2 regions of the Modestobacter versicolor genome follow, and region 2 is predicted to be linked to the other one. Evidence: riboswitches for the same ligand, from Rfam matches in the RefSeq annotation. Region 2 holds a riboswitch; the other holds the start of a gene.
The links. A riboswitch is a leader RNA that binds a small molecule or an ion and turns the genes downstream of it on or off. The one in region 2 is predicted to bind S-adenosylmethionine.

Region 1 (7,409 bases), 1.7 Mb from region 2:
AGGACGTCCCCGGCCTCGTCGTCGTCGCCACCGGGAACTGGCGGCCCTGAGCCGTCCCCGGCGGAACTCCGGCACGGCCCCGTCCGTTGCCGCCTCCGTGCGCACCGCTGCCGGCAGGCCCCTCCTGAGCCCCGCGGTCGCCGCGTTGCTCACCGCCCTGCTGGCGCTGGCCGGTGTGGTCGCCGGCGCCGGCCCCGCCCGCGCCGCCGAGGACGTCGCGACCGAGGACGCGCGCATCCCCTCGGGGGAGGGTGCCGACGCCGTCGAGCTGGACACCACGCTGTACCTGCCCGCGACGGCGACCGCCGACGACCCCGCGCCCGCGGTCCTGCTGGCCCACGGCTTCGGCGGCAGCAAGGACTCCGTCGCCGCCGACGCCCGTGACCTGGCCGGCCGCGGCTACGTCGTCCTCGCCTGGTCGGCCCGGGGCTTCGGCGCCAGCACGGGGCAGATCGGCCTGGACGACCCGCGCTTCGAGGTGGCCGACGTCAGCACGCTGCTGGACGTGCTGGCCGAGCGCGACGACGTCGAGCTCGACGCCCCGGGCGACCCGCGGGTCGGCATCGCCGGCGCCTCCTACGGCGGGGCGCTGGCCCTGCTCGCCGCCGCCTACGACGAGCGGGTCGACGCGATCGCCCCGCAGATCACCTGGAACTCGCTCACCACCGCGCTCTTCCCCGACCAGGCCGGCATCGAGGCCGACGCGGACACCCCGGCGGCGACCCCGCGCACCGGCGACGCCGGCGTCTTCAAGCGGCTGTGGTCCGGGCTGTTCTTCGGCGTCGGCTCGGTGCCCACCGGCGACGGGCTGCTCGGTGCGCTCACCGGCGGGGGCGGCGACGCCGGCGCCAGCGCCCCCGACCTGTCCGGGCTGGACCCCGCGCTGGTCACCCAGGCGCTGACCTGCGGCCGCTTCCGCGCCGACATCTGCGCGGCCTACCAGTCGGCCGCGGCGAGCGGGACGCTCACCCCCGAGGTCGCCGCCGTGCTCGACCGCAGCAGCCCGGCCGGCGTGCTGGACCGGATCACCGCGCCCACCCTGCTGGTGCAGGGCACCCAGGACTCGCTGTTCACGCTGGGCGAGGCCGACGCGAACGCCCGCGGCATCGCCGCCAACGGCACCGACGTCAAGGTGGTCTGGTACGCCGGCGGCCACGACAGCTCCGCCTCCGAGCGGGTCACCGGCGAGCTGCGCGAGGAGGTCACCGGCTGGTTCGACCACCACCTGCGCGGCACCGGCCCCGACCCGGGCACCGGCTTCAGCTACCCGGAGCCGACCGGGCTGGGCGGCGGCATCGGCAGCGTGCAGGGCGGCACCCAGACCGTGGAGGTCGGCGGCTACCCCGGCCTGTCCGGCGACCGGGTCCGGCGCACCGAGGTGCCGGTCGAGGGCGGGGTGCAGCCGGTGGTCACCCCGGCCGGAGGCAGCCCCGCCGCGCTGTCCACGCTGCCCGGCCTCGGGTCGGTCACGGCCGCGCTGGGCGGCACCACGCTGGAGATCCCCGGCCAGTCCGCCGTCTTCGACAGCGCCGAGCTCACCGAGGCGCTGGACGTCGTCGGGGCGGCGACGGTCACCCTCGAGGTGGCTGCGCCGAGCGGGTCGGCGACGCTGTTCGCCAAGCTCTACGACGTCGCCCCCGACGGCACGACCACCCTGCCCAGCGGGCTGGTGGCACCGCTGGCGCTCACCGGGCTGTCCGCCGACCCGGCCGCGCCGACCGAGGTGCCGGTGACGCTGCCGGCGGTCGTGCACCGCTTCGAGGTCGGCCACACCCTCCGGCTCCAGGTGTCCACCACCGACCAGGCGTTCGCCCTGCCGGTGACCGCGGCGGTCGACTCGATCGGGCTGGCCGACGGCGCGGCGCTCTCCGTGCCCGAGGTCCCCGGGTCGGTGCAGGCGACGGCCGGCTCGACGCGCTGGTGGGTGCTGCTCGGCGTCCTCGCCGTCCTGGCGCTGCTCGGCTGGCTGGCTGCCCGGCTCGTCGGCCGCCGCCGCAGCGCGCGGATGTCGGTCGCCTCACCCGACGGGGAGGACGTGCCGCTGCGGTTCGCCGGCGTCACCAAGGCCTACAAGGACGGGTTCGTCGCCGTCCGGGACCTCTCCTTCGAGGTGCGCCGCGGCCAGGTGCTCGGCCTGCTCGGCCCCAACGGCGCCGGCAAGACCACGTCGCTGCGGATGCTGATGGGCCTGATCCGCCCCACCGAGGGCCGGATCGAGGTCTTCGGCCACGCCGCCGGGCCGGGTGCCCCGGTGCTCTCCCGGCTGGGCTCGTTCGTCGAGGGCACCGGCCTGCAGCCGCACCTGACCGGCCGGGACAACCTCACGCTGTACTGGGCCGCCACCGGCCGGCCGCTGGCCGACGCGCACCTGGAGGAGGCGATCGAGGTCGCCGGGCTCGGGACGGCGCTGGACAAGCCGGTGCGCAGCTACAGCCAGGGCATGCGCCAGCGGGTGGCGATCGCCCAGGCGATGCTCGGCCTGCCCGACCTGCTGGTGCTCGACGAGCCGACCAACGGGCTGGACCCGCCGCAGATCCACGCCATGCGCGACGTGCTGCGCTCCTACGCCGAGACCGGCCGCACGGTGATCGTCTCCAGCCACCTGCTCAGCGAGATCGAGCAGACCTGCAGCCACGTCGTCGTCATGGCCAAGGGGCAGAAGATCGCCCAGGGCACCGTCGAGGAGATCGTCGGCACCGGGGGAGCGGTGCTCATCGGGCTCGCCGACGACGCCGACGCCGACCGCGCCGCCGAGCTGCTGGCCGGGATGCCGGGCACCGGGCCGGTCGAGCGCACCGAGGAGGGGCTGGTCGTCGACCTCGGCGGCACCAGCCGGGCCCAGGCGCTGGCCGCCCTGGTGCGCGCCGGCATCGGCGTCGACCAGCTGAGCCCGCGCCGTCGTCTCGAGGACGCGTTCCTGTCGCTGGTGGGGGAGTCATGAGCACGTCGACCGGAGCCGCGGCCGGGTACCGGCCGGAGCGGACGCTGCGGCTGGGCGTCGAGCTCCGCCGGCAGTTCAAGCGGCGCCGGACGATCGGCGTCCTCGCCCTCATGGCGGCGCTGCCGCTGATCCTCATCGGGGCGCTGCAGCTGGGCGGCGCGGAGGAGGCGGAGGAGAACAGCCGGGTCAACCTGGTCGACGTCGCGACGGCGAGCGGGCTGAACCTGACCCTGTTCGTCCTCTTCGCCACCACCGGCTTCTTCCTGGTGGTCGTGTTCGCGCTGTTCTTCGGCGACACCGTGGCCAGCGAGGCCTCGTGGGGGTCGCTGCGCTACGCGCTGGCCACCCCGGTGCCGCGGTCCCGGCTGCTCCGGCAGAAGTGGCTCGCCGCGCTGGTGCTGTCGGTCGGCGCGATGGTGCTGCTGGTCCTGGTCGCGGTGGTGGCCGGCGGGATCGCCTACGGCTTCGGCGACGTGCAGACCCCGCTCGGGGTCGCGCTGGAGCAGCGGACGGCGCTGGTCCGGCTGGCCGGGATGGTCGGTTACCTCGCCGTCCACCTGCTCGTCGTCGGCACCCTGGCGTTCTGGCTGTCCACGGTGACCGACGCGCCGCTCGCCGCGGTCGGCGGTGCGGTGTTCACCACGGTGGTCTTCGCGGTGCTCGAGCAGGTGGAGCAGCTGGGCGGCATCCGCGACTGGTTCCCCACCGCGTTCAACTACGCCTGGACCGACCTGCTGCAGAGCCAGTTCGACTCCGGCGACCTGTTCCGCGGGGTCGTGCAGGGCCTGGCCTGGTCGGCGCTGTTCACCGCGCTCGCCTTCCGCCAGTTCGCCCGCAAGGACGTCACCAGCTAGCGGCGGACCTTCACAGGCTGGCGAGGACCGCCTGGGCCCAGCCCTCGCCCATCGCCGCCTCGGTCACCGCGGCGTTGGGGACGGCGGAGATCCGCTCGTCCATGCCGGTGACCGCGGCCCCGTTGGCGGTGACCCAGAGCCGGCCGACGGCGGGGGCCATCTCCAGGTCGCTGACGCTGTCGCCCACCGCCACGGCGTCCGCGGCGGTCAGGCCCCGGCGGGCGAGGTCCCAGCTGATCGCCGCGCCCTTGGAGATCCCGCGCGGCATCAGGTGGTAGACGTGCGGCGGCAGCGCGTCCTCGGCCAGCGTCATCCGCGGGGTCGCCGGCACCGCGCCGTTGTCGTTCATGGTCAGCCAGCCCCAGCCGCGCTCGGCCAGCCAGCTGTCGACCGCCGCGGCGTCGACCCGGCCGCGCAGCAGCGCGTCGGCCGAGTGGGCGGTGTGCCAGGGCTCGTGCCACTCCAGCCGGCCCGGGTGGGCGGCGACCAGCTCCTCGACCACGCCCAGCTCGGCCATCACCGACATCGGGGTGCGCCCGGCGAACTCCGCGGGCAGGTCGCCGGTGAGCAGGTGGGTCTCCCGGCCGCCGGCCCAGCTCACCAGCGACCCGAGCTCGGAGATCGCGCCGTCGGCGGCGAAGATCCGCGCGGCCTCCAGCAGCTGCGCGTGCGTCCGGCCGCTGACCAGCACCAGGACGGCGCCGGAGCGGTGCAGGGCGAGCAGCGCCTCGGCCGGCGTCGCGGTCAGGCCGCGCTCGGCGGTGTGCCAGAACGAGCCGCGCGGGCCGACCATCGTGCCGTCGAGGTCGGTGTAGACGATGCGGGTGGCCACCGCCTCATCCTGGCCGGTCGGCCCGGCGGGCCGGCGCCCCGGGTAGAGTCCTCGCCGTTCCACTCATCCAGAGGGGCAGAGGGACACGGCCCGATGAAGCCCCGGCAACCGCCGCCTGCGCGCACGCGCAGCGGGAGGTGCCAATTCCGTCCCGCGCGGCTCGACGGCCCGGCGCGGGGAAGATGAGGAGGTAGTCGTCGAATGACCATGACCGCTCCCGGTTCCGCCCAGGCAGACGTCACCGCTGGTGGGCCCGTCCCGCCGAACCCGGCACGGGGCCTGGTGTGCCGCAACTGCGGCGCCACCTTCGGCCTGATCGCCGAGCACGCCTGCGCCGAGTGCTTCGGCCCGCTCGAGGTCGACTACGACCCCGAGCTGATGCGTGCGGTCACCCGCCAGCAGATCGAGGCCGGCCCGCAGAACATCTGGCGGTACGCCGCCCTGCTCCCGGTGGGGCAGGACCCGGCCGACCGGGTCACCCTCGACCCGGGCATGACCCCGCTCGTGCGGGCCGACCGGCTGGCCGCCGAGCTCGGCCTGACCGGCGGCCTCTGGGTCAAGGACGACTCGGCCAACCCGACCCACTCCTTCAAGGACCGGGTGGTCAGCCTCGCCGCGACCGCGGCGAAGAGCTTCGGCTACGCCAAGATCGCCTGCGCCTCGACGGGCAACCTGGCCAACTCCGTCGCCGCGCACGCGGCCCGGATGGGCCTGCCGTCCTTCGTCTTCGTGCCCAGCGACCTGGAGCCGGGCAAGATCGTGCAGTCGGCCGTCTACGGCCAGGCGCTCATCGCCGTCGACGGCAGCTACGACGACGTCAACCGGCTGACCAGCGAGCTCGCCGAGACCGACGAGTTCGAGGACACCGCCTTCGTCAACCAGAACGTCCGGCCCTACTACGCCGAGGGCTCGAAGACGATGGGCTACGAGATCGCCGAGCAGCTGGGCTGGCGCATCCCGGCCCAGGTCGTGATCCCGATGGCGTCGGGCTCACTGCTGACCAAGGTCGACAAGGCCTGGCGCGAGCTGGTCGCCGCCGGCATCGTCGAGGACACCGGCTGGAAGGTCTTCGGCGCCCAGTCGGCCGGCTGCGACCCGATCGCCACCGCCTTCGACAACGGCTGGGACGTCGTCAAGCCGGTCAAGCCGACCGGCATCGCCAAGTCGCTGAACATTGGCAACCCCGCCGACGGCCCCTACGCGCTGGACGCCATCCGGCGCACCGGCGGGTCGGTCGGCCGGGTCGGTGACGACGAGATCGTCGCCGGGATCCGTGACCTGGCCCGCACCACCGGCGTCTTCGCCGAGACCGCCGGCGGGGTGACCACCGCGGTGCTGCGCCAGCTGGTCGAGGACGGCCGGCTCGACCCGACCCAGGAGGTCGTCGTCCTCAACACCGGTGAGGGGCTCAAGACCCTCGACCCGCTGCTGCCGGTCGTCGGCCCGTCGCACCACGTGCAGCCGTCGCTGAAGTCGCTGCGCGAGGCCGGCCTCATCGCCTAGACACGCCCGGCGCGACACCCGGTACCACACCGCCGGGGGAGTCGCGACACCGACCAGTGACCTGGGACACCAGTTCCTGTACCGTTCCGCGCGGTTCTACTCCCACGTTCGTGATCGACGGGCGGAAGAGCAAGACCCCGGCCCCTCGATCAGGAGTGGCCGTCCGCACGCACGAAACGTGGGAGCACACGTGGCACAGGGCACCGTGAAGTGGTTCAACGCCGAGAAGGGCTTCGGCTTCATCGCCGTCGACGGCGGTCAGGACGTCTTCGTCCACTACTCGGCCATCCAGATGGACGGCTACAAGAGCCTCGACGAGGGCCAGCGGGTCAGCTTCGAGGTCGTCCAGGGCGAGAAGGGCCCGCAGGCCGACGCCGTCCGCAGCGTCTGAACTGCACAGCCCCGAGGCCCGGTCCCCTGCAGGGGGCCGGGCCTCGCTGCGTTCCCGGGCCCGGGAACAAGCCTCGGCGACCCCCCGTTCTTGCACTCGCACAGGCCGAGTGCCAGACTCCTTACTGGCACTCACGCCTGTCGAGTGCCAATCAGGTCGGAACGGTGAGGTACCGGTACGTGGGCCGCAGGAGCGTCCACGGCGCTGGTGCCGTCCGTCGCGGGCGCCGGACCCGGCCGTGCAGCGATCCACGCTCGGAGGACATCACCACATGGCCAAGATGATCGCGTTCAACGAAGAGGCGCGCCGCGGCCTCGAGCGAGGGATGAACACCCTCGCCGACGCCGTCAAGGTGACCCTCGGCCCCCGTGGCCGGAACGTCGTGCTCGAGAAGAAGTGGGGTGCCCCCACCATCACCAACGACGGTGTGAGCATCGCCAAGGAGATCGAGCTCGAGGACCCGTGGGAGAAGATCGGGGCCGAGCTCGTCAAGGAGGTCGCCAAGAAGACCGACGACGTCGCGGGTGACGGCACCACCACCGCCACCGTGCTCGCCCAGGCCCTCGTCCGCGAGGGGCTGCGCAACGTCGCCGCCGGCGCCAACCCGATGGCCCTGAAGAAGGGCATCGAGAAGGCCGTCGCCTCGGTCTCCGAGTACCTGCTGTCCACCGCCAAGGACGTCGAGACCAAGGAGCAGATCGCGGCCACCGCCTCGATCTCCGCCGCGGACCCGGCCATCGGCGAGCTCATCGCCGAGGCGATGGACAAGGTCGGCAAGGAAGGCGTCATCACCGTCGAGGAGAGCAACACCTTCGGGCTCGAGCTCGAGCTCACCGAGGGCATGCGCTTCGACAAGGGTCACCTGTCGGCCTACTTCGTCACCGACAC
Region 2 (7,409 bases):
GCCCCCACCGACCGTCTTCTCCGCGGCCACCCCGCGGGCCAGCAGCGAGGTGACCAGCTGGTCGGGGGTGGCGGACACCGCGGGGGCCGGGATGCGGGCCTCGACCAGCGCCCGGGCGGTGACCACCGCGTCGACCGAGGCCGACCGGGCGCGGAACATCCCGGCGTCGACGTCGAGCTCGACCCGGGTGTCGGCACCGAGGAACCGGATCACGCCGGCCTCGGAGAGGGCGAGCAGCTCGGCCAGCCGCGGCGCGGGCGGCCCGCTGGCCAGGTAGCTGAACAGGTTCATCCACCAGCCGGAGACGTCCTCGGCCTCCGACCGCGGGGTCAGCCGGCCGGCGCCGACCAGCCCGGCGATGGTGCCGTGGCAGAACAGCAGCGCGGTGAACACGGCCTGGTCGGCGCTGTGCCGGGGGTCGGCCGAGCGGGCGAGGTCGGCGCGGACCAGCCCGCGCACCGCCTCCTGCAGCTCGTCGGCGCTGCCGAACCGGGCACCACCGAGCGGGCGGTCCCGGGCGGCGAGGTCGAACCGGTCCGCCGGGTCCGGGACGGCGAGGGCCACCAGGTCGGCGACCAGCACCGGGTCGTCGGTCGCCGCGTACTCGGCGGCGAACTCCGCCCAGGGCAGCGTGGTGCGCTCGGGAGCGGTGCGGAACAGCTCGGTGTAGTGCGCCCAGCCGAGCTCCCGGACGATCACCGGGGCCAGGTCGGCGCGCAGGTCGAGCCGGCGGTCGGCACCGAACCGGTCGTCGATCGCCTCGGGGGTGAAGAAGCGCAGCGGCACCGGCGGGCCGGGCCAGACGTAGCCGAGCTTGGCCCGGTACGGGACCCCGCGCCGGGAGCCGACGTGCAGCACCGGCTCCTGCCCCGAGGGCAGGTACCGCAGCCGGTCGCCGTCGCTCTCGAACCGGCCGCCGCGACCGCTGGTGAGCAGCACCATCAGGTCGACGAAGGCCAGGCCGGCGCCGCGCACCAGCACGTCCTCACCGGGCGCCAGCCGGGAGAGGTCCAGGTCGGCGGTGTAGCCGGTGGGCAGGTAGGTGAGCCCGGCGGCGTCGGCCCGCCGCTGCACGTCCTGCTCGGCAGGGGTGGCGTGCGCGTCCAGGTGTCCCTGGGCGAGCACGGCCAGGTCGGCCGCGAGCACCCGGCCGTCGGCCAGCTCGACGTCGACGCCCTCGGTGCGCACCCGGACGTCGACCGCCCGGGTCTCGAGCAGGTGGACGTCGGCCCACGGGCGGGCGGCGGCCACCACCTCGGCGAGCACCCACCCCAGGTAGGCGTTGACCAGCGGGCGGGAGGGGAAGGACGTCGGCGTCGTCCGCCGGGCCTCCTCCCCCACCGGGTCGCCGGCCGGCAGGCCGCGGCCGACCGCCTCGACCCACTGCCACAGGGTGGTGCCCTCCCCCACCGGACCGTCGACGGTGACCGAGGGGTCGGGCAGCACGGTGACGTCGGCGGCCAGCGAGTTCGCCCACAGCAGGGACGGCTGGGCGGCGCGCCAGACGCGCCCGCCACCGGGCGGGTGCGGGTCGACCAGGTGCACCTGCAGCCTGCTGCCGTCGCCGAGCTCTGGCGCGCTGGCGATCAGCCGCTCGAGCAGGCCGATGGCGGTCGGGCCGGCGCCGACGACGGCGATCGACGGGCCGGGGTGACCGAGGGAGGGTGCGGGGGACGCGGACAAGCGGGCTCCCGGGGAGGGACGAGCGGTCAGGGACGCGGGGTCGCAGGCCTCGGCCGACACTGCGCGCTCGACGTCCGCAGGAGGTCGACGTGCCGGCGGCAGACCAGGGCGGTGCTGGGCACGGGCGTCTCCTCTCTCCTGCGGGGCTCGTCGGGACCAAGCGACCGCGGGGGCGGGCTGTTCCCGTCCCGGCGTGTCGGTGGCTGCGTATGTCTACCAAGTCGATCGTATTTGACGACAGCCGGGGTGGGGCCCTACAGTCCGCCGCAGGTCCTGAGCGCCAGCGTCAAGCCCCGGCTCGCTGGCCGGCAACCCTCCCTGCGACGGGGTGCCCCGGGTGACGACCTGGCCGTGCGCGTCCGCGCCCGGCAAGCAGCGGCCCCCTCCCCGAGGGGACGAACGAGGAGCAGCACTGTGGGAGAGACCAGCTCGCGCCTGGTGCGCGCCGTCTCCGCCGACCTGGTCGGCCGGCCGACCGTCGACCTGCTGCGCACCGACAGCGCGCTCTGTCGCTGACCCGGCGCCACCCTCCCGCTCCTCCCCCGCACCCACCCCGCCGCCCGCGGCGGCGTCCGGCGCGCCCACCTCCCTCCGCAGGAGTCCCCTCCGCATGTCCACGTCCCTGTCCGCGACCACCCCTGACCAGCTCCAGGTGGTCCGCGTCCACCCCGACGACCCGCTCACGGCGCCGTTGTTCGCCGAGCTCGCCGCCGAGTACGACAGCCGCTACGGCGACCTGTTCGGCGGCGCGTCCCAGGAGCTCACCCGCTACCCCGCCGAGGCCTTCCTCCCCCCGGACGGCGACTTCGTCCTGCTGCTGGACGACGGCGTGGCCGTCGCCGGCGGCGCCTTCATGCGGCACCCCTCCGGTGCCGCCGAGGTCAAGCGGATGTGGACCGCCGCCACCCACCGTCGCCGCGGCCTGGCCCGCCGGGTCCTCACGCTGCTCGAGCTCCGCGCCGCCCAGCAGGGCTACCGGCGGATGCACCTGACCACCGGCCCGCGCCAGCCCGAGGCGCGCGACCTCTACCTGGCCGCCGGCTGGACGCCGCTGTTCGACCCGGCCGTCCCCCGCCCCACCGACACCGAGACGCTGCGCGCCCTGCCGGTCGACCAGCGCCTCTACGCCTTCGACAAGCAGCTCCCGGGAGACCCGAGATGACCACGCTGGAGACCCGTCCGGCGGCCGCCGCGTCGCCGGCGGGCACGCCCTACGACCAGCTCCAGGTGGTGCCGGCCCGGCACCCCGGCCGCTGGGTCGCCACCGCCGTCGTCGCCGTCCTGCTGGCGATGGTGCTCAACAGCCTGGTCACCAACCCGCGGTGGGAGTGGGACGTCGTCGGCGCCTACCTCACCGAGGAGTCGATCGTCCGCGGGGTGCTCACCACCATCCAGCTGACCGCGATCACCGCGGTGCTCGGCTTCGCGCTGGGCACCGTGCTGGCGCTGATGCGGCTGAGCCGCTCGCCGCTGCTGCAGGCGGTCAGCTGGGGCTACACCTGGGTGTTCCGCTCGGTGCCGCTGATCCTGCAGCTGCTGCTCTGGTACAACCTCGCCTACCTCTACCAGCACCTGGACATCGGCATCCCGTTCGGCCCGTCCTTCGCCAGCGTCGAGACCCTCTCGCTGATCGACAAGTTCGGCGCCGCCGTGCTGGGGCTGGGCCTGCACCAGGCCGCCTACTCGGCGGAGATCGTCCGCGCCGGGATCCTCTCGGTCGACCAGGGCCAGCACGAGGCGGCCGCCTCGCTGGGCATCCCGCGCCGCCGGCAGACCACCCGGATCGTCCTGCCGCAGGCCATGCGCACCATCGTGCCGACCGCGGTCAACGAGGTGATCGGCCTGTTCAAGGGCACCTCCATCGTCTACGTGCTGGCGCTGGGCGAGCTGTTCTACACGGTGAGCGTCATCTACGGCCGGACCCAGCGGGTGCTGCCGATGCTCGTGGTCGCCGCGGTCTGGTACGTCGTGCTCACCACCGTGGTCACCGTCGTCCAGTACCACGTCGAGCGGCACTACGCCCGCGGCGCGGTCCGGACGCTGCCACCCACACCGCTGCAGCGGGTCCGGTCCGAGCTCGGCGCCGTCCTCTCCCGCTTCGGCGCACCGCGCGGAGCCACCCGATGACCGCCGTCGAGCTCCCGACCACCGACACCCGGCCCGGCCGGGTCGAGGTGCACGGCGTGCACAAGTCCTACGCCGGCGTGGAGGTGCTGCACGGCGTCGACCTGGTGGTCGAGCCGGGCACGGTGACCGTCGTCCTCGGGCCGTCGGGCTCGGGGAAGTCGACGCTGCTGCGCAGCATCAACCACCTGGAGAAGGTCGACCGCGGGTTCGTCGCGCTGGACGGCGAGCTGGTCGGCTACCGCCGCAAGCCCCACCGCGGGCGCGAGCGGCTGCACGAGCTGCAGGAGAAGGAGGTGCTGCGGCAGCGCACCCGGTTCGGGTTCGTCTTCCAGTCCTTCAACCTCTTCCCGCACCTCACCGCGCTGGACAACGTCGTCGAGGCCCCGGTCTCCGCGCAGGGCCGCGGGCGCCGGGAGGTCGAAGCCGAGGCCCGCGAGCTGCTCGCCCGGGTCGGGCTGGCCGGCCGCGAGGGCGCCTACCCGCGGCAGCTGTCCGGCGGGCAGCAGCAGCGGGTGGCGATCGCCCGGGCGCTGGCCATGCGCCCGGCGGTCCTGCTCTTCGACGAGCCGACGTCGGCGCTGGACCCGGAGCTGGTCGGTGAGGTGCTCGCGGTCATGGAGGACCTCGCCCGCAGCGGCACCACGATGATCGTGGTCACCCACGAGATCGGCTTCGCCCGCGAGGTCGCCGACCAGGTCGTCTTCATGGACGAGGGCCGGGTGGTCGAGCAGGGCCCGCCCGAGCAGGTGATCGACGCCCCGCAGCACGACCGCACCCGCGCCTTCCTCGCGCGCGTTCTCTAACCGACCCCACCCACAGTCCGACTGGACGGCGCACCGTGCGCCGCCCGGCGATGGCACACGCCCGTGTGCCCCATCCGAGGAGAGACAGACCGTGACCGCACGTACCCGACGAGCCCCGCTCGTCGCCGCCCTGGCCGCCGTGTCCGCACTGGCCCTCGGGGCGTGCAGCAGCTCCGGGGAGATCGAGAGCGCGGCCGCCGCCGACGAGGGCGGCACCGCCCTGGTCGTGGACACCAGCCCCGAGCAGGACCGCGTGCGCACCGAGCCCAGCGACGAGGCGATCGCCCTGCTGCCCCCGGGCCTGGTCGACGACGGCGTGCTGCGGGTGGCGACGTCGCCGTTCAGCGCACCGCTGTCCTTCTACGCCGACGACAACGCCACCGCGATCGGCAACGAGACCGACATCGCCCAGCTGGTCGCCGACGGGCTGGGCCTGGAGCTGCAGCTGGTGCCGACCGACTGGGCGAACTGGCCGCTGGCCACCCGGTCCGGCGACGTCGACGTCACCATCTCCAACGTCACGGTGACCGAGGAGCGCAAGCAGCTGTTCGACTTCTCCTCCTACCGCGTGGACGAGCTGGGCTTCCTCGCCCAGGCCGGCTCGGACGTCGAGATCGACGAGCCGGCGGACGTCGCCGGGCTGACCGTCGCGGTCGGCTCGGGCACCAACCAGGAGAAGATCCTGCTGGCCTGGGACGAGCAGAACCGCGCCGCCGGGCTGGACCCGGTGCAGGTCGAGTACTTCGAGAACGACGGCGACACCACGCTGGCCCTGCAGTCCGGCCGGCTCGACCTCTCCTTCGGCCCGAACGCGACCGCCGCCTACAAGGCCGCCCGGTCGCCGGAGGACTTCGCGGTCGTCGGCACCGTGAACGGTGGCTGGCCGGACACCGCCCAGATCGCCGTCGCCACCGCGAAGGGCAACGGGCTGGCACCCGCGGTCACCGCCGCGCTGAACGCCGCGATCGAGGACGGCAGCTACGCCGAGGTGCTCGAGCGCTGGGGCCTGACCAGCGAGGCGATCGAGCGCTCCGAGACCAACCCGCCCGGCCTCCCGGCCGCCTGACCTCGCCCATCCGAGAGGACCCCACCATGACCCGCACCCGCACGCCCCGTACCCGCCCGGTCCTCCCGGTGACCAGCGCGCTGCTGCTGTTCACCGTCACGCTGCTCTCGGCCTGCAGCTCGTCGGCCGACATCGAGGCCGAGGAGCGGGCCGAGTCCAGCAACGCCGGGTCCGCCCAGCCGCTCTCCGTCGACACCAGCCCCGAGCAGGCCGACCGGGTCAGCAGCGACGAGGACCCCGACGCCGCCGCCCTGGTGCCCGGTGCGATCGCCGCCGACGGCCGGCTCACCGTCGGCGTCGTGGGCACCGGTGAGCCCCCGCTGGGCTTCCTGGCCGACGACAACAGCACCGTCGTCGGCAGCGAGGTCGACATCGCCTCGCTGGTCGCCGACTCCCTGGGCCTCGAGCTCGACCTGCGCAACATCTCCTGGGAGCAGTGGCCGCTGTCGGTGCAGAGCGGCGACGTCGAGGCGGTGTTCAGCAACGTCGGGGTCAACGCCGAGCGGCTGCAGCTGTTCGACTTCGCCACCTACCGGCAGGGGATCATGGCGTTCACCGCGCAGAGCGGCAGCGACCTGGAGATCGCCGAGGCCGCCGACATCGCCGGCCTCACGCTCGCGGTCGGCTCGGGCACCAACCAGGAGCGCATCCTGCTGGACTGGAACGCCGACAACGAGGCCGCCGGGCTGGAGCCCGCGACGCTGGACTACTACGCCAACGCCGCCGACGCGCTGCTCGCCATCCGGTCGGGCCGGGTCGACGCCTACCTCGGGCCCAACCCCAACGCGGTCTACCAGGAGAGCAAGGGGCAGGTGGCGATCGTCGGCACGGTCAACGCCGGCTGGCCCAACACCACCTACGTCGCGGCCACGACGCTCAAGGGCAACGGGCTGGTCGAGGCGGTGCAGGCCGGCCTGCAGCACGTCTTCGACGACGGCAGCTACACCGCCACCCTGGAGCGCTGGGGGCTCACCGACGAGGCCGTCGACGAGCCCGTGGTCAACCCGCAGGTGGCGTCCTGACCCCGGCCGGCCCGGCCACCCCGCGCCGCACCGACGTGGTGGTGGTCGGCGGGGGCGTGATGGGCTCGGCGACCGCCTGGGCGCTGGCCCGGCGCGGGGTGGACGTCGTCCTGCTGGAGCGGTTCGGGCCGGGGCACGCGCACGGCGCCTCGCACGGCCGCTCCCGGATCTACCGCAGCACCTACGCCCAGCCGCACCACCAGGCGCTGGTGGCCGAGGCGCGGCGGCTGTGGGCGGAGCTGGAGGAGGAGTCCGGAGCCCGGGTGCTGCACCCGGCGCCGGGCGTCGCCACCGCGCCGGTGGCCGACCTCGGGCGGTTGCGGGAGGTCGCCGCGGCGATGACCACCGCCGGGGTGCCGCACGAGTGGCTCACGGCCGCCGAGGCCGAGCAGCGCTGGCCGGGGATGCGGTTCCCCGGGCCGGTGCTGCACGAGCCGGCCACCGCCGGGCGGGTGGACGCCGACGCCGCGGTGACCGCGCTGCAGGCGGCGGCGGCCGCGCACGGGGCGGTGGTCCGGCACCACCGCCGGGTCACCGCCGTCGAACCGGACTGCGAGGGGGTGCTGGTCCGCTCGGCGGCCGGGGCGGTGGTGCGGGCGCGCACCGCCGTCGTGGCGGCCGGCGCCTGGACAGCCGACGTCCTGCCCGGGCTGGTGCTCCCCCCGCTGCGGGTCACCCAGGAGCAGCCGGCGCACTTCCGGCCGCTGG

Region 1: it holds a riboswitch for S-adenosylmethionine, as region 2 does, so the genes downstream of both, thrC (threonine synthase) here and FHX36_RS03740 (GNAT family N-acetyltransferase) in region 2, are expected to answer to the same signal.

What each region holds. Positions count from the first base shown of each region.
Region 1 covers NZ_JACIBU010000001.1:2,511,848-2,519,256, reverse strand. Annotated here, with positions in the region: gene FHX36_RS23955 (LytR C-terminal domain-containing protein) at 1-50, shown strand, start outside; gene FHX36_RS12325 (alpha/beta fold hydrolase) at 146-2,941, shown strand; gene FHX36_RS12320 (ABC transporter permease) at 2,938-3,795, shown strand; gene FHX36_RS12315 (HAD family hydrolase) at 3,806-4,627, opposite strand; SAM riboswitch class I at 4,688-4,816, shown strand; gene thrC (threonine synthase) at 4,829-6,130, shown strand; gene FHX36_RS12305 (cold-shock protein) at 6,321-6,521, shown strand; gene groL (chaperonin GroEL) at 6,793-7,409, shown strand, end outside.
Region 2 covers NZ_JACIBU010000001.1:769,192-776,600, reverse strand. Annotated here, with positions in the region: gene FHX36_RS03745 (FAD/NAD(P)-binding protein) at 1-1,683, opposite strand, end outside; SAM riboswitch class IV at 1,953-2,064, shown strand; gene FHX36_RS03740 (GNAT family N-acetyltransferase) at 2,294-2,845, shown strand; gene FHX36_RS03735 (amino acid ABC transporter permease) at 2,842-3,810, shown strand; gene FHX36_RS03730 (amino acid ABC transporter ATP-binding protein) at 3,807-4,613, shown strand; gene FHX36_RS03725 (ABC transporter substrate-binding protein) at 4,705-5,679, shown strand; gene FHX36_RS03720 (ABC transporter substrate-binding protein) at 5,706-6,701, shown strand; gene FHX36_RS03715 (FAD-dependent oxidoreductase) at 6,737-7,409, shown strand, end outside.